3 regions of the Staphylococcus felis genome follow, and region 1 is predicted to be linked to each of the others. Evidence: predicted binding sites of a transcription regulator. Region 1 holds the regulator's gene; each other region holds the start of a gene.
The links. The regulator CtsR, encoded in region 1, represses protease genes until heat stress. The targets are predictions, from matches to a motif close to ATGGTCAATAAAGGTCAAACA.

Region 1 (6,350 bases):
GTTTCGGATCTTTGAGTCCTGCACGGGCGCGGCGAACCGCTTTCGAAATAGACGTTACTGCATCTTTTTGACCAATCACACGCTCATGTAAAGTTTCTTCTAGATTAAGCAAACGATCTGATTCCGTTTCATTTAATCTTGTTAATGGAATACCCGTCCATCCAGCAATGACTTCCGCAATATCTTCTGCAGTCAATGAAGTGTGACGACCACCTTGATTATTTTTCCATTCATTTTTGGCTTCTTCATATTGTTGTTCAAGCTTTGATTGTTTATCACGTAAATTAGCTGCATTTTCAAATTCTTGTGCGTGCACAGCTGCATCTTTTTCATTTTTAACTTGTTCAATTTGTTGTTCAATCTCTTTTAAGTTTGAAGGTGTCGTATGACTTTTTAGACGTACTTTTGAACTTGCTTCATCGATTAAATCTATCGCTTTGTCCGGCAAGAAACGGTCTTGAACATAACGATTACTTAATTTTGCTGCAGCTTCAACCGCTTCATCTGAAATGTTAATACGATGATGTGCTTCATAGCGGTCACGTAGACCTTTTAAAATTGCAATCGTATCTTCAACAGATGGTTCATCCACTTGTACAGGTTGAAAACGACGCTCTAATGCTGCATCTTTTTCAATGTTTTTACGATATTCATCTAAAGTTGTGGCACCTATACATTGTAATTCCCCACGTGCAAGAGCAGGTTTTAAAATGTTCGATGCATCGATAGCACCTTCTGCACCACCTGCGCCAATAAGTGTATGCAATTCATCAATAAATAAAATAACATTACCTGCTTGATGAATTTCTTCCATTACCTTTTTCAAACGTTCTTCAAATTCACCACGATATTTTGTTCCGGCAACAACTGTGCCCATATCAAGTGACATTACACGTTTATCTTTTAATGTTTCTGGTACCTCATTGTTGACGATAGCTTGGGCTAATCCTTCAGCAATTGCTGTTTTACCAACCCCTGGCTCACCAATGAGTACGGGATTATTTTTTGTACGACGGCTTAACACTTCAATCACACGCGTAATTTCTTTATTACGCCCTACAACGGGATCTAACGTTCCATCTTTCGCAATCACTGTTAAATCTCTTGCTAAGCTATCTAACGTCGGCGTGCTATTGGCTTTATTCGTTTGACCTGCTTTATTCGCAGATTCTGGACTTCCAAGCGCTTTGACCACTTGTGCTCTCGCTTTTGTAATGTTCAAATCTAAGTTAGCAAACACACGTGCTGCCACACCTTCATTTTCACGAATTAAACCTAATAAAATGTGTTCTGTTCCTACAAAGTTGTGTTGTAATTTTCGCGCTTCATCCATTGAGAGTTCAATGACCTTCTTCGCACGTGGTGTATAATGCAACGCACCTACGTGATCTTGACCGTGACCGATTAACTTTTCAACTTCTGCTACTACTTTGTCTTCTGTAATATCAAAACTCTCAAGCACTTTTGCAGCAATGCCTTCTGGTTCTTTCATAAGTCCTAGTAGTAAATGTTCTGTTCCAATATTGGAATGGTTTAAACGGATTGCCTCTTCTTGTGCATGGGCTAAAACACGTTGTGCACGTTCTGTAAGTCTACCAAATAACATATATTAACCTCCTAATTATATATATCTTCTTAAAATTTCAGCTCTTTTTTCTTCAATTGAATGTTCTTCAGTTTCATCTATTAAAAATGGGGACTGTATAGCAATAATCAACTCATTAAAATTAAAATCATCTATTTCAATAATCCCTAAATCAATACCCAGTTTGATGTCGCTTAATCGATAAGACGCTTCTTCTACTGATATGAGATGACTATACTTTAAAATACCAAGTGAACGATAAACACGGTCGAGTGTTTCGACTGTTTTGTGCTCGTGTAAGCGTTCGCGCAACTCTAACTCTTCATTAATAATTTGTTGGACTAGTTCTGTTAATGCATCTATGATTTCTTGTTCACTCTTACCTAACGTCAGCTGATTGGATACTTGATACACATGTCCATAGACTTGAGATCCTTCGCCGTAAATACCGCGAATCGTAAATCCAAAACGATTGATTGTCTGTGCGATACGATTCATCCTCTTCATAATGGATAAACCAGGTAAATGCAACATCACACTTGCTCTCATTCCTGTCCCAACATTTGTCGGACATGTAGTGAGATAACCCAGTTCTTCGTCATAGCTAATATCTGTATGCACATCAAGCTGATCATCAACTTCTGAAGCTCTTTCAAAAAGTGTACTAAGTGATAAGTCTGTCCCCATTGCTTGAATTCTGACATGATCTTCTTCATTAACCATAATACTGATAGATTCATCATCATTCAGTAACACTGCAGATGCTGGTTGCTTTGTGAGCTCCGGACTAATCAAATGCTTTGCAACTAATTTATATTTGCTTTGTTGATCCAATTCATCTAAACGAATCACTTTTAAATCTGGCAATGCATCTTGAACTTCATTCACCACTCGGTAACCTTCTTCTTCATTTGAAAACATCAGAGGATGTACATGATTTTCGAGATTACGTGCAAGTCTAATACGCGACGACATGATAACAGGTTGAGTTGTTGCGTTTTGCATCCATTGTCCAATAGGTTGGTTAAGTTCCTCAGACATCACGTTTCAACTCCTCACTCTGTTGTTCTAGCGCTTTGATTTCGTCACGAACAACAGCTGCTTGTTCAAATTCTTGCTGAGACACAAGTACATCGAGTCGTGCTCGCTTTTCATCGATTTGCTTTTTTAATGCTCGCTTTTGCTGTGACGATTTAGGGCATTTACCTGAATGCTCCGTATGTCCACCTTGAACACGCCTAACGATATCGTACACATCATCTTTAAATGTTTGATAACAATCATGACATCCGAATTTGCCAACATGCGCAATATCTTTTAATGTCATTTGACAAGTTGGACAGCGTTTTTCTTCGCGATATACAACTTGATCAACATTAATACCATGCTTTGCTGCAAGATGTTGAAGGATTTGTTTAATGACAAATGTGCCCTCTACATCATCACCTTCATGCCAATTTTCTTCAGCGTGATTATTCATAGACTCGTGAAACAAACCGACATGTGGTCGTTTTTCTTCATTGAGATTACGTTGGTCAAGTTTTTGCTTATCGCTATACATAGCACATCACCTTCTAGTAATAATTAATGACCGGTAATAGTCTTTTAAGAATGTTAGCGCGTATAATATCCCTTGCTGCTACATCCATTTTTAATGTTTCTCTATCGATTACAGCAGAAATCATTTTTGCTTCACGCTCAGTAATCAAATTATTTTCAAATAAACCATCAATAATATAGTATGCTTGCTGTTGAGAAATCGATGTACCAATCAGTCCCATCAAACGCTTAATATAATCAGCGTGATTTTTTGTCTCTATTTTAGTGATGCGAATATATCCTCCGCCACCACGTTTACTTTCAATTTCATAGCCATGTTCGTTTGTAAATCGTGTTTTGATGACATAATTCAACTGAGATGGTACACAATCAAAACGCTGGGCAATGTTAGCGCGCTGAATTTCTACAACATCGTCTTTAGCTTCTTCAAAAAGTTGCTTAATATACTGCTCTATGATGTCAGACATATTATGCATGTTATCACCCCTTTTGACCATCTTTGACTATATTATATGACCAACTTTGACCTTTTTCAAACAATTTGATTTTCTTTTCATCAATTTATTGTGTTACTGATTCTACTTTTGGTGTATCATATTCTTAGTGAGCATTTAAATTAAAAAAAGGTGTGAGATAGATGCATATTTTAATTGGGATTATTGGAATTATCTTCTTCTTAGCACTTGCATTAGCCGCAAGTTCTGATAAGAAAAATGTACGTTGGAAATATATTGGCATTATGCTTGTAATCCAACTTGTGCTGGCTTACTTCCTACTAAAAACAACAATTGGGATTAAGATTGTAGGAGGCATTGCCACAGGTTTTGGTTATTTATTAAAACAAGCCGCAGTAGGTGTTGATTTTGTTTTTGGGGGAATGGTTAACGAAGGTGCTATGTCTTTCTTCTTAAGTGTATTATTACCTATCGTTTTCATTTCAGCTTTAATCGGGATTTTACAATACTTAAGAATTTTACCGTTAATCATCAATGTACTAGGCTTTTTAATTTCTAAAATTAATGGTATGGGGCGCTTAGAGTCTTACAATGCCGTAGCTTCTGCCATTTTAGGACAATCTGAAGTATTTATTTCATTAAAAAAACAATTACCTTACATACCGAAGCATCGTCTGTACACATTAACTGCTTCAGCAATGTCAACGGTATCGGCATCAATTATTGGTGCTTACTTTACACTAGTAGAACCAAAATATGTTGTAACAGCAGTGGTACTTAACTTATTCGGCGGTTTTATCATCGCTTCAATTATCAATCCATACAAAGTAAATGAAGAAGACGATAAGCTTTTGATCTCAGAAGATAAAAAAAGACAATCTTTCTTTGAAATGCTTGGGGAGTATATACTTGATGGTTTTAAAGTCGCTGTAATCGTCGGTGCAATGCTTATCGGATACATCGCATTAATTGCGCTATTAAACGGTCTTGTAGGTGGATTATTTAATTTAGCATCTGGTGGTGCTATTAATTGGAACTTCCAAACACTCATCGGATTTGTTTTTGCGCCTCTTGCCTTTTTAACAGGTATTCCGTGGAGTGACGCAGTAGATGCCGGTTCAATTATGGCTACAAAACTATTATCAAATGAGTTTGTTGCAATGACTGAACTTGGCAAAGTAGATGGTTTATCCGAACGTGCAATGGGTGTCGTTTCAGTTTTCTTAGTCTCATTTGCAAACTTTAGTTCAATTGGGATTATCTCAGGTGCCATTAAATCATTAAACGATGAAAAAGGTGACATTGTTGCCCGCTTTGGCATTAAATTGTTATTCGGTGCAACACTTGTTTCATTTATTTCTGCAACAATCGCTGGCTTTTTCTTATAAACACTAAAAGAAGAGGTTGTGAGAAAGTAAAACTGCTTTCTCACAACCTCTTTTCGATATCATTTTTTTGAAGGTGCAACCACGTTGTGAATAAAATAATTAATGATACTGTAGTCATCTGTTAATTCGGGATGAAAAGAAACACCTAAATATTGGTCTTGACGAACAGCGATGATTTTTCCATCAATTTCGCCTAGTACCTCAACAGCAGGTTCAACAGATTGAATGTGTGGTGCGCGTATAAATACACCTTCGACAGATTGCTGAATACCTTTAATGTTTAAATCTGCTTCGAAACTATCCACTTGGCGCCCAAATGAATTACGTTCCACTGTAATATCTAACTTTTGAAGATATCCTTCTTCGCCTACAATATCCTTCGCAAGCACTATTAAACCTGCACATGTGCCAAACATCGGTAAATCAGATTGCTGAAGTGCCTTTTTAAATCCATATAAATCCATTAATCGACGTAATGTTGTCGATTCACCACCAGGAATGATTAATCCATCAATTTCCTCAAGTTGTTCAATCTTTTTAATATAAACGCCTTCGTGACCACTTTCTTCGATATGTCTAATATGTTCACGAACAGCACCTTGTAATGCTAGTACACCTATCTTCATCTTACCAACCACGCTCTTGCATACGTTCTTCTAAAGAAAGTTGATTAATATCTAATCCTTTCATCGCTGTTCCTAATTCTTTAGCGAGCTTACCAATAAACTCATAATCTTGATAGTGTGTTGTCGCTTGTACTATTGCTTTTGCAAATGTTTCTGGATCTTCTGATTTAAAAATACCTGATCCTACAAAGACGCCATCCGCACCTAATTCCATCATTAAAGCTGCATCTTGAGGTGTCGCAACACCACCTGCTGCAAAGTTAACCACTGGCAAACGACCATGCTTTTTAATATCTTTTAAAATATCATACGGCGCACCTAAGTTTTTCGCCTCTGTCATTAATTCATCATCACTCATGACAGTAATACGATTCACTTCCTGATTCACTTGACGAATATGACGAACAGCCTCAACAATATTTCCAGTACCAGGTTCACCTTTCGTACGTAACATTGCTGCACCTTCTCCAATACGACGCGCCGCTTCACCTAAATTACGGCAACCACATACGAATGGAACAGTGTAGTCACTTTTTTTCAAATGAAACACTTCATCCGCTGGTGTTAATACTTCTGATTCATCGATATAGTCCACACCCATTGCCTCTAATACTCTTGCTTCTGTAATATGACCTATACGACATTTCGCCATGACTGGAATAGATACGGCGTTCATGACTTCTTCTACAATTTTAGGACTACATGCACGTGCTACTCCTCCAGCTTTACGGATATC
Region 2 (6,350 bases), 1.0 Mb from region 1:
ATACGATCTGCTTTGTCGTCGCCTTGATCTTCTTGAAAAGCCGCTTCTAATGTTTTGAGTTCTTTTTCTAATTCAGGTATTTTTCCGTGTTGAAGTATAGCTGCTTTTTCAAGGTCGTAATTGTTCTCAGCATCTTCTAATGCTTTACGACTTTCGTCAAGTTCTGCACGTTTTTCTTGAACTTTAGCTATTTTTTCTTTTTCTTCTTCCACACGTGCTTGAAGTTGTGCTTGTTTCTCTTTTTCTTCAGCTAATTCTTCTTGAAGTTCTTTTAAACGGATACGGCTTGCTTCATCTGATTCTTTTTTCAAAGCATTTTCTTCGATTTCTAGTTGCATTACGCGGCGGTTTGCCTGATCCAATTCTGTTGGGTTTGAACCCATTTCTGTTCGAATCGTTGCCGAAGCTTGGTCTACAAGATCAATTGCTTTATCCGGTAAAAAACGATCCGTGATATAGCGGTCTGATAATTCTGCTGCAGCTACAAGTGCTCTATCTTGAATGCGTACACCGTGGTGCACTTCGTAACGTTCTTTCAAACCACGTAAAATTGAAATCGTATCCTCTATATTCGGCTCAGAAACGTTAACCTTTTGGAATCGACGCTCTAATGCTGAATCTTTTTCGATATATTCACGATACTCATTTAATGTTGTTGCGCCGATACAGTGCAATTCACCCCGCGCTAGCATGGGTTTTAGCATATTGCCAGCGTCCATGGCACCATCCGTTTTACCTGCTCCTACTAACATGTGAATTTCATCAATAAACAGTAAAATGCGACCATCTGATTCTTTGACTTCTTTTAAAACGGCTTTAAGACGTTCTTCAAATTCACCTCGGTACTTAGCTCCAGCGACAAGCGCACTTAAATCAAGCTCAAATACTGTTTTATCTAACAATGACTCTGGGACGTCTTTTTTGACTATACGTTGTGCAAGCCCTTCTACAATGGCTGTTTTACCAACACCTGGTTCTCCAATTAAGACGGGGTTATTTTTCGTTTTTCGACTTAATATACGTATTGTATTTCTGATTTCTTCATCTCGCCCAATAACTGGATCCATATTTCCTTTACGCACTTCTTCGACTAAATCTCTTCCGTATTTAGACAGTGCTTCATAGTTCACTTCAGGGTTTTGTGTTGTCACATGATTCCCTCCTCTTAATTTTTTAATCACTTCGATGATAACTTCTTTTTTATTTTGTACAAATTGTTGTGTCGTTGAATCGACATCAATAGCAGCACGAACGATATGCTCCATTGAAATAAACTCATCTTCATATGATTTCATATATGACTCAGCTTTATTAAACAGCTGATGTGTCTGAGATGATACGTATTGTCCATATTGAACATTATCCCCTTTAACAGTTGGATAATTTTTAAGTTTATTTTCATATGCATCTTTTAAGGCATTTGTATCTACGTTCGCGCGTTCTAAAATGATTTGATATAAACTATCTGTTTCTTCAAGGACTGCTTTTAGAACAGCCTCTACTTCAACGTTTGTTAACTTATAATCTTTAGTATATTCAATTGCTTTTTGAAGTGCGTTTTGAATAGAATGTGTCATTTGATTAATATTCAAAAGGCCTCACTCCTTACATTGATAAAATGATTTTTTGACTTTGACTTTCTTTGACTATATTAATAGTATAAACGCTAAACAGGAATATTTCAATAGTTGTGTTTGACTTTCTTTGACTTTTTTTATTTTGGTGCATAGATATTTTCTAATGAAAAGAGGAACATTGATATCACTACATCAACATTCCTCAAATCATACCTTTATTTAATTAACACCTAATGCAATTTTTGCATAACGTGACATCATATCTTTATTCCAAGGTGGATTCCAAACGATATTGACTTCAGTATCTTTAATCTCTGGTAATTCACCTAATGCTGTTTTGACTTGATCGACAATTTGTGGCCCTAATGGACAACCAATAGAAGTTAAAGTCATTTCAACTGTACATAATCCATCATCATCTAAATCCACTTTATATACAAGACCTAAATTAACGATATCTATACCTAATTCAGGGTCAATAACATTTTCTAATGCACCTAAAATACTATCTTTTAACGCCTCTTCCATACTTTTCACCTCTTTGAAAACTTACTAACATCAATATATCAAAATCAACACAGTTGTACAATAAAATGCTATGATATGGGTACACAGACAGTTGTATTAAGGAGAGTCACATGAAAAAGTATTTAATTTGTTTAGATTTAGATGGGACATTATTAGATGATACTAAAGAAATCCCTCAATATACATTTAAAGTTTTAACAGCGTTACAAAACCAAGGTCATATATTAATGATTACAACAGGAAGACCTTACCGTGCAAGTAGACGTTACTATGAAGAATTGAACATGCACTCCCCTGTCATTAACTTTAATGGCGCATACATTCATCACCCGCTGGACTCCAATTTCAAAGTATTACATGAACAATTGGATCAATCTTTATCGTATAGTATCCTTGAAACTTTAAAGAAAATGAATGTTAAAAATATTATTGCTGAAGTGATGGATTGTGTCTATATCGATAAGCCTGACCCACGGCTATTTGATGGCTTTAGTGTCGGCAATCCTAAAACTGAAGTTGGCGATTTACGCTATATTTTAAAAGAAGACCCTACGAGTATTCTGATTGAAGCCGAAGAGTATATGATTCCTAGAGTTAAACAAGCTTTAACACGTTTTTATGCCGAAAACATTGAACATCGTCGTTGGGGTGCACCGTTTCCAGTCATAGAAATTGTCAAAAAAGGCATTAGTAAAGCAACTGGTATTGATTACGTACGTCACTACCTTGATATTGAGCGTGATGCTATTATTGCTTTTGGCGATGAAGATAATGACCTTGAAATGATAAAATATGCGAAATACGGCATAGCTATGGGAAATGCGATTGATGAATTAAAACACGTTGCCCACTCATGCACGCTTTCAAATAATGAGGATGGCATAGGAGTGTATCTAAACGAATTTTTCAATCTTAATATACCAAAATAAACAAACTAAAGGAGCATTGTTGATATGACGAGAAAAATAATTATCGTTGGTGCAGTAGCTGGTGGTGCCACATGTGCAAGTCAAATTCGACGATTAGATTCATCAAGCGAGATTACAGTTTATGACAAAGGAGCCTTTATGAGTTTTGCAAATTGTGGCTTACCTTATTATTTAGGCAATGTGGTCAAAGAACGTGATGATTTATTACCAGAGACACCCGAATCCTTTAAATCCAATCGTAATATTAATGTTAAATTAAAACATGAGGTCATCGCAATCGATAGTAAAAATCAAACCGTTACAATTCATAACCATGAAAATGGTCATACATTTAAGGATGCCTATGATGTTTTAGTATTGAGTCCAGGTGCACGTGCACGTCAACTTAATTTTGATTCGTCACGACTTTTTACATTACGTAATATGGAAGATACTGATCAAATTGAATCTTTTATTGAGGCGCACCAAGTTAACGATGTACTTGTGGTTGGGGCTGGTTATATCAGTTTAGAAGTCGTTGAAAATATGTATGAGCGCGGATTAAATCCTACTTTGATTCATCGTTCTGAATCCATCAATAAACTTATGGATCAAGATATGAATGCGGTCATCTTTGACGCATTGAAATCACATCAGATTTCTTACCGTTTGAATGAAGAGATTAAATCTATCAATGATAAAGAGGTCACTTTTACATCAGGGTTAGTAGAATCTTATGACTTAATTATCACAGGTGTGGGTGTTATTCCGAATTCAGAGTTTATACAAGATTCTGGTGTCAATATAAACGACCAAGGTTATATTCCAGTAAATGATCATTTTCAAACTAACATTCCTAACATCTATGCTATTGGTGATATTACAACACATCATTATCGTCATGTTGATTTACCAACGCATGTCCCTCTCGCTTGGGGTGCTCATCGTGCTGCAAGTATTGTCGCGGAGCATTTAATCGGCAATACTCACGTTCGTTTTAAAGGGTTTTTAGGGGCAAATATTGTCCAATTTTTTGAGTACACGTTAGCAAGTACAGGTGTTTCAACTGCTGATCTTTCAAAATTCAACTATCGCGTTATCGATGTCAAAAATGGGACACATGCAGGATATTATCCTCAAAATTCAGAAGTTCATTTACGTGTCTATTTTGATACTGATACACGGCAAATCATTCGTGCAGCTGCTGTAGGTCAAAAGGGTGTTGATAAACGTATCGATGTATTAACGATGGCTATGATGCATCATGCAAAAGTGGATGACTTGGTCGAATTTGAAGTCGCCTATGCACCACCATACAGTCATCCTAAAGATTTGATTAATATGATAGGATATAAATCTCGAAATCACTAATAAGAATGAGATAGCAAAAATGTCTATCATCATACGCTTATTTAAGCAATTAATGATGATAGACATTTTATTTAGTGAAAGAGTCCAGTAATAGGTCCCCAAGGCAAAATAGCACCTAAAAGAATCGTGATAATCGCAACAACCCATGTCCACACAAACAGCTTACGACTTGAAGTTGCCTTTTTCTTACGTGCTAATGTCACTTCCATTAACCCCACAACAGCTAATCCACCAACCATCTTCAATGTTAATAGCATATGGTTTGCATCTCCACTCATAAACGCTTTTGAAATAAGCCAAAAGCCTGTAATCAATACAAATACCATAAAAAGACGTAATGCCATGTGTAGTGGCTTAAATAATGGCGTTGCGCCTTGTTTATCTGAGAAATTTTCATATGCTGCAAAAAATAGAATTAGCAAAATAACCCAACTTATAATATGCAAATTTGTTAAAAGCATTATTTTCCCTCCTTTTATACACCTTGTCTATCATAACATATTCAATGCCTTGATACTTATCCATTTCCATTATTCAACCTTTAAAAACCTCGAATAACCCTTGCACTTCTTCAAATGATATGTGAATTTTAAAGGCGCTCAGTCAAATTGGACTGGTCGCATTAAATTAAGGCGTTATGCAATAATGGATTGCTTAACTCTTTTTTCGTTGTGTGATCATAAAGTCTTGAACATTAACGCCTCTTTTAATACAACATAAATCAGTAAAATTGAGTTGGTAAAACATATTTTATAACTTAAGGGTGTGAATAAATATAGCAAATTTGATTGTTTCCTAAGACGAGACTTCTGAGGCATCTTGCCGTAACCGAAAATCCATTTTAAGATTGGGTAAGTTCAATCTTAAAATGAGTTGAGGTGAGACGTCTAGAAAAGCGAGGCTTTATGGAACAATCAAATAAATGAAATTATTTATACACCAGTCCGATTTACTATAGAACCTTTTTAAATATACTCATCTAAGTAACATAAAAAAATGGAATGAAGATGCATCTTAATATGCACCTTCATTCCAGCCTTTATATCGATTATGATTCTTCTGATTTAGAAATGTAATTTGTTAAAGTACCAATGTTATCAATGGTCACTTTGACTTCATCACCTGGTTGTAAAAATTGAGGTGGATTCATACCTGCACCTACCCCAGCTGGCGTTCCAGTTGCGATAATATCACCTGGATGTAACGCAACATATTTTGAAATTTCTTGAATTAATTCATCAATTTTGAGTATCATCTCTGAAGTATTACCATCTTGACGTATCTTATTATTCACTTTAGTAACGATATTTACATTTTCTGGTGTCGGTAACTCATCTTTTGTGACGATGTACGGTCCCATTGGACAAGCGCCTGTTAAACTTTTTGATAAGAATGCTTGATCGTGTTGTTTTTGCGCTTTGCGGTCAGTAATATCATTAATAATTGTATAACCATACACATAATCCAACGCTAGACCTTTTGGTATTTTGGAACCGTGTTTGCCAATGACAATACCGAGTTCACCTTCATAGTCTAATTGATCAGTCACATCTTTATGATTTGGAATTGTGCTTTCATCACCAGTTAAAGATGAAGCGGCTTTAGTGAAAACATATAATCGGTCGACCTCGTGATTGAGCTCTTGTGCGTGATCCTTATAATTGCGACCAAAAGCAATGACATTATTTGTAGGCGTCACTGGTGGCAAAAATTCAATCTCTTCAAATTGAACTTTATATGCTTCAGCACGACCACTTTCCTCAGCAGCAACAACAGCTTTACGTACTTGCTCTTGAAAATCTACTGTTTGATTATGTTGCAATCCTTCTAATAACGTTTTAGGCTGAAAATCTCCTTCCACGAAGTCAGCGAATACTTTTATTAAATCCCAAGCTGCTTCTTCACGCTTTACTTTAACACCATAAGACGTTTGATCTTTATGTTTGAATGATAAAAATTTCATTCA
Region 3 (6,350 bases), 250 kb from region 1:
ATCTTTTTCAACGTTGGGTGATTTGTTAATTTCGTAATAGTAACTACTTCTAGAGATTTGCAGGACTTTGCACATTGCTGATACTGAATATTTATTGGCATTCTTTCGAATGACATCTATTTTCGTCCCATGATCAGCGCTGCTTGCTTTAAAATATCATTTTCCATTTTCAATTGTTGATTTTCTTTACGTAATTTTCTTAGTTCTTTTTCTTCATTAGTTAAGTTATCTTGATGGTTAAATGAACCAGTATTTTGATGTTGCTTAATCCATTTCCCTAACGCCGAAGGTGTTAAATCATATTCACGAGCAATTTCATTTCTAGGCTTACCATTTTCATAAAGCTTTACCATTTGTAATTTAAATTCAGGACTAAAAGTTCTTCTTTCTCTTGTCATAAAAATCGCCTACTTTCTTAATTTAACAATATCTATTCTCATAGAATTTGTCCAACTAAGTGTAGACGATTCAATTAATGTTCAAGACTTTATGATCACACAACGAAAAAGGCGTTAAGCAATCCATTATTGCATAACGCCTTAATTTAATGCGACCAGTCCAATTTGACTGAGAGCCCAAACAATACGAATGATTGATAAAAGAAAAGCGTAGAGATGATTGTACTGAACCCCAAAAGTTGTACTTTGGTTTAGTATACAATTTCAAAGGTTTGTTTCCTATATTGTGTAGGAGACAAGCCTTTTAATTTTGCTTTAATTCTTGTATTGTTATAAAAATTGATATATTTTTGAATTGATTGTTCTAATTCTTGGAATGTTTCAAATGATTGTCCATAATACATTTCTTGCTTTAATAACCCAAAGAAGTTTTCCATTGAGGCATTATCTAAGCAATTGCCTTTTCTAGACATACTTTGAAATACATCATGTTCTTTTAATGACTCAATATAGTTTCTATTTTGATAATGCCATCCTTGATCTGAATGAATTGTCATTCGATAAAAAAGTTGCGGTCTCATTGCTAGTAATTCAGTTAAAGGTTCAATAACAATATCTATAGTAGGACGCTTTGATATACGATAACTTAAGATTTCCAAGTTATATAAGTCCATAAAAGGTGATAAATAGGCCTTTGTTCCATCGCGTAATTTAAATTCTGTAATGTCTGTAACCACTTTTTGATAAGGTCGATCTGTATTAAAACGACGTTTTAATATATTTTTAGCTACTTTACCTATAGTTCCTCTATAAGAATTGTATTTTCTTGTTTTATGCTTAAATTTCGTACATGTTAAATGGTGTTCTTTCATAATTCGTCTTACTTTCTTATGATTGACTGTCATTCCTTTATTAGCCAATGCTTGAGTAACTCGACGATAACCATAAGTATAATCACTTTCTTTACAAATTTGCTTAATAGATTCAACTATATCTATATCTTTTTTAGGTTTTTTGAAACGTTCAAGCCAGTAGTAGTACACGGATTTAGCTATTTCTGTAACTTCAAACAGAAGGCTTAACCCAAATTGATACATTTCATGTAATTCTTTAATGACCTTTACTTTTTCGGATGTTTGCTTCCGTAATGTTGGGTCAAGCGTTGTAACTTTTTTTGATAAGCGATACCTGCTTTCAACATTTCATTTTCATTTCTAAGTCTTTCTAATTCTTCGCGTTCATCTTCTTTTAATGGTAAATGATTATCTGGTTTAACTTTTGTCTGCTTTCTTTTCATTTTAGAAGGACGTCCTCTCTGTTTATTGTCTAAACCGAGAATACCTTCTTCATTAAATTTACGCTGCCAAACGGCTAACATAGCTGGATTAGAAATTTTAAAGTGATTGGCTGTTTCTCGATAAGACAATTTATTTTCTTGTCTAAATCTTAAAACAGATACTTTAAAATCTCTAGTATATTCTTTATTCTGCAATTTTTTATCTAATCCTTTTGGTCCAAATTCCAAATACTGGTTAACCCATCTTTGAAGTATAGAATAATGAGATATACTATATTTTTTAGCTAATTTCTCATATCCTAAACTACTATTTAAATATTCCTGAACTATTTTTAACTTGATTTCAAATTTATAATGTTTACCCATAAAAATGCACCCCATAAAGTTAGATTTTTTAGTCCAACTTTTGGGGTGCACATCAGATTCAATCATGAATCATCTCTACGCTGTTATTTTGGGATTGATGTCCCAGACGCTTTATCTATCATTATGATAAATGTTCGGGTTCCATCACTTCATCGATTAAGCCATATTCTTTGGCTTCTTCTGCTGTTAAGAAGTTATCACGATCTGTGTCCTTTTCGATTTTTTCAATCGGTTGACCTGTACGTTCAGATAAAATTTTGTTTAATTTCGCACGTGTTTTTAGGATGTGGTTTGCAGCAATTTCAATTTCAGTTGCTTGCCCTTGAGCGCCACCAAGTGGTTGGTGAATCATAACTTCAGCATTTGGTAAAGCAAAACGTTTACCTTTAGTACCAGCAGCTAATAAGAATGATCCCATTGAAGCGGCCATTCCAATACAGATGGTTTGAACATCAGGTTTAATATGTTGAATCGTATCATAAATTGCAAAGCCTGCCGTGACACTGCCACCTGGTGAGTTAATGTAGAGATAGATGTCTTTCTCGGCATCTTGTGCTTGTAAAAATAAAAGTTGTGATACGATAGAATTTGCAACGTTGTCATCAATTGCAGAGCCTAACATAATAATACGGTCTTTTAATAAACGTGAATAAATATCATATGCGCGCTCTCCGCGATTAGTTGTTTCAATAACTGTAGGAATTAAATTCATATTAGATTTCCTCCTAAATATCTTTTGTATGAGTTTATTTTAACTTAAAAGTCAAAAATGGTCAAAAAATTATGCTTACAAATAAAGATTATTTCAATATTTGACCAATGATAAATTGCGCGATAAAATAAATGTTAGTTTTTAAATTCACCCCTCGTAGTGTAATGGATAACACGTAAGATTCCGGTTCTTATAATAGAGGTTCGATTCCTCTCGAGGGGGCTATTTAGTTTTTTAGTGTGTTTAAAAATGTTTCGAATTGATTAGAACTTTATTGTGTGATGTTTTTAATGGGACAACACGCAATTTTTTTTAGCAAAGATGAGGCAATAAATAAGTTGAATGTTTATAAACGACAGATTTTACTTTACAAAAGACCCATATGAGCGTATAGTGATGGTTATAGTATTTAAAGCTCGAGAATTAAATTGTAGTTTATTTTAAGAATAACTCCTTTTGATTAAAGCATTTATTTACAAATATAACGTGCAATTCGCACATGGAGGTATTCTTATGTATAGTGGAACAGTAAAATGGTTTAACGCAGAAAAAGGTTTTGGATTTATCGAGCGTCAAGATGGGGACGATGTATTCGTGCACTTCTCAGCTATCGTTGGCGATGGATACAAAACTTTAGAAGAAGGTCAAAACGTTGACTTTGACATCGTTCAAGGTGACCGTGGTGATCAAGCGTCTAACGTTGTTAAAATGTAATTTAAAAACGTACTGAATATATAACTATATAGATGAAGCTAGGACATAATGACTAGCTAAAACAAAGAATCGGTTAAGTAAAATCATTTTACTTAATCGATTCTTTTTATATATTATTTCAAAAAATGAAAACCCTCGCGTATAATAATAAAAATCACTTGCAAAATAATGCGAAGGAAGTTGATATATAAATATTAATATACTTCAATTGGAGAGAAATGGATCGTTTAGTATTGTTCGGAGCGATAGTTATTGTAGAATGGTAGGTGGTATTTACAAATATTTATGATATTAAACCCATTTAAAATAAACATTTTGATTTATTATAACGCTTTACTAATATAAAAGTTTTTTGAGGAGCTATAACGATGCACTATAAATTTGAGAAAAATGAGCTATATGCAATTCATCTAGACAAAATAGATCCATTAGGTAAATGGAGAGAGCATTTTTTTATAAATGAAGAAGAAATATATATGTGTGGCAACTCTCTAGGTCTTAAATCAAAGGAAGCTAGTGAAACTTTAGATGAAATACTTGAAATATGGAAAAAGGAATGTGTAGGGTTATGGAATATAAAAAATAATAAGTATTTCAACTATTCGAACAATCTAGCTGCAAAAATGGCTCCGCTAGTTGGTGCTATGCCTGAAGAGGTAGCGATAGTTGGAAGTACAACATCTAATATACATCAAGCCATTAGCACGCTGTATAAACCTACGCATTCTAAATATAAGATATTAATTGATGATCTTAATTTTCCAACAGATAAATATGCCATTGATAGTCAAGTTCAATTAAAAGGACTGGATCCTAAAGATGCAGTTAAATTAGTCAAAAGTCGTGATGGTCAATTTATTTATGAAGATGATATCATTGATGCCATGACAGATGATGTTGCACTTGTGTTTTTGCCATTGGTACTTTATAGTAATTCGCAAATTTTAGATATTAATAAGGTGACAAAAGAAGCTAAGAAAAGAAATATTTTAATAGGATGGGATCTTTGTCATGCTATAGGTGCGATACCAATCAATTTTGAATCCATATCTCCAGACTTTGCAGTATGGTGTACATATAAGTATTTAAATGGTGGCCCTGGATCGATAGCAGGACTATATATCAATCAACGACACTTTGATAAAACACCGGGATTGTCAGGTTGGTTTGGAAATAAAAATGAAACGCAATTTCAACTCAAAAATCAATTCGAGCATGAAAAAAATGCATCAGGTTGGCAAATAGGAACGCCTAGTCTACTCTCGATGGCTCCTTTAGAAGGGGCGTTAAGTATATTTGAAAAAGTTGGAATTGAAGAGATAAGAAAAAAATCCTTAAAAATGACTGATTATATGATGTATTTAACCGATGAAACACTATCAAAGTACGGGTTTACTATAGGCAATCCAAGAGAATCAGAAAATCGTGGAGGACACGTTTGTCTAATACATGAAGAGGCCTATAGAATTTCTCAAGTACTTAAGGACTCAAAAGTTACAGTAGATTTTAGAGAACCCAATATCATAAGAATGGCGCCAGTAGCCCTATACAACTCATATATAGATGTTTATAAGGTCATTCAAATATTGTTAGATAGTGTTAAAAATGAGAAATATAAAAATTACAGCAACCATCGAGGATTAGTGACTTAATTAAAGGACGTGACCACATAATTAGAACCAGACAGCTTATCTTTAAACATTGGATAAAGCTTGGAACAAAATATAAAATGTTCAATAATAGGCTACGATAGTGCAACGCGATGATTAGACTCGCAAGAAGTATCGTCATCATTCAAGAAGTTAAGAAAGAATGATAGCGTTATCGCAACAAAAAGACGCTACAAGTATGGACTACATTATGAATCCACCTTGTAGCGTTTGTTTTGTTTACGCATGGGCTCTCGTATAAGGAAGTGTAAGTATACCGAGTGATAGAATGGTCAAATAACGGTCATATATCTGCTCGATTATTATGACAGACGATTATGTTTAAAGGAAATTAAGACATAACATTATACTGACTATTTAACACCGACTGCATCCCATGAAGCTGTAACAGCTTGTTTTGCTTCTTGACCATATAAATCAAGCGCTGATTGTTCCAAGGCATGCTTAGCATCAATAAACTGTGCGTTTGAGGTAATATAATTTGTAAGTGCACGGTAGTATATCTGCTCCGCCTTGGATTTGCCTAATTTTTGAGTTGTTAAGTATGCGGCTTTGTTAGGAATACCTGAATTGGCATGAACGCCGCCTGAATCTTGATTTGTTCGTACGTATTGATTCATATGTGCGGGCTGGTTATATAACGTTGGATTTTCCATACTTCTGAGCGCTTTTTTTGGAGATGGATATTTATAAATATCTTCTCCAATCAAAGTATCCTCAAAGTCAATAAAATACGCGAATACATCAGAGAAGCTCTCATTGAGTGCACCTGGTTGATTATTATAATCAAGATTTGCTGTTTCTTGTGTAATACCATGCGTTAATTCATGTGCAATAATATCATTGGCGCCTGAAAAACCAAGATAAGTCGAATTGTCACCATCACCATATATCATCTTGTCGCCAATCCATGCGGCATTGTTAGTCGTATTAACCCCTTGAAATTGATTGACATGTGTTATAGAAATAATAGGACTCCCGTTATCATCGTAAGAATTGCGGTTAAACGTATTTTTAAAATAATCATAGACTTGTCCTGCATATACATTAGCATCTACGCCAGCACGTTGAGTTGGGGCATCAAAACGTGTATCAGTATCTTTAATGATTTTAGCGATACCTGTTGATGTGTCAAGACGATAAGCGGATAAAGTAGATGGTCGTGAGATATCTTCCAGACGATAACCATCGCT

Region 2: a site for CtsR is predicted at 1,692-1,712, ahead of clpB (ATP-dependent chaperone ClpB). Genes of this name have one in related genera too.
Region 3: a site for CtsR is predicted at 2,821-2,841, ahead of clpP (ATP-dependent Clp endopeptidase proteolytic subunit ClpP). Genes of this name have one in related genera too.

Annotation. Positions count from the first base shown of each region.
Region 1 covers NZ_CP027770.1:409,700-416,049, forward strand. Annotated here, with positions in the region: gene C7J90_RS02025 (ATP-dependent Clp protease ATP-binding subunit) at 1-1,606, opposite strand, end outside; gene C7J90_RS02030 (protein arginine kinase) at 1,622-2,626, opposite strand; gene C7J90_RS02035 (UvrB/UvrC motif-containing protein) at 2,619-3,146, opposite strand; gene C7J90_RS02040 (CtsR family transcriptional regulator) at 3,160-3,621, opposite strand; gene C7J90_RS02045 (NupC/NupG family nucleoside CNT transporter) at 3,783-4,988, shown strand; gene pdxT (pyridoxal 5'-phosphate synthase glutaminase subunit PdxT) at 5,048-5,614, opposite strand; gene pdxS (pyridoxal 5'-phosphate synthase lyase subunit PdxS) at 5,616-6,350, opposite strand, start outside.
Region 2 covers NZ_CP027770.1:1,409,920-1,416,269, reverse strand. Annotated here, with positions in the region: gene clpB (ATP-dependent chaperone ClpB) at 1-1,592, opposite strand, end outside; gene C7J90_RS06615 (metal-sulfur cluster assembly factor) at 1,797-2,105, opposite strand; gene C7J90_RS06610 (Cof-type HAD-IIB family hydrolase) at 2,216-3,034, shown strand; gene C7J90_RS06605 (CoA-disulfide reductase) at 3,059-4,384, shown strand; gene C7J90_RS06600 (YisL family protein) at 4,456-4,845, opposite strand; gene C7J90_RS06595 (fumarylacetoacetate hydrolase family protein) at 5,433-6,347, opposite strand.
Region 3 covers NZ_CP027770.1:155,916-162,265, reverse strand. Annotated here, with positions in the region: one part of gene C7J90_RS00830 (IS3 family transposase) at 1-152, opposite strand, end outside; one part of gene C7J90_RS00830 (IS3 family transposase) at 152-398, opposite strand; gene C7J90_RS00825 (IS3 family transposase) at 650-1,495, opposite strand; gene C7J90_RS00820 (helix-turn-helix domain-containing protein) at 1,519-2,061, opposite strand; gene clpP (ATP-dependent Clp endopeptidase proteolytic subunit ClpP) at 2,183-2,773, opposite strand; tRNA gene C7J90_RS00810 (tRNA-Arg) at 2,924-2,995, shown strand; gene C7J90_RS00805 (cold-shock protein) at 3,287-3,487, shown strand; gene kynU (kynureninase) at 3,856-5,139, shown strand; gene C7J90_RS00795 (M4 family metallopeptidase) at 5,511-6,350, opposite strand, start outside.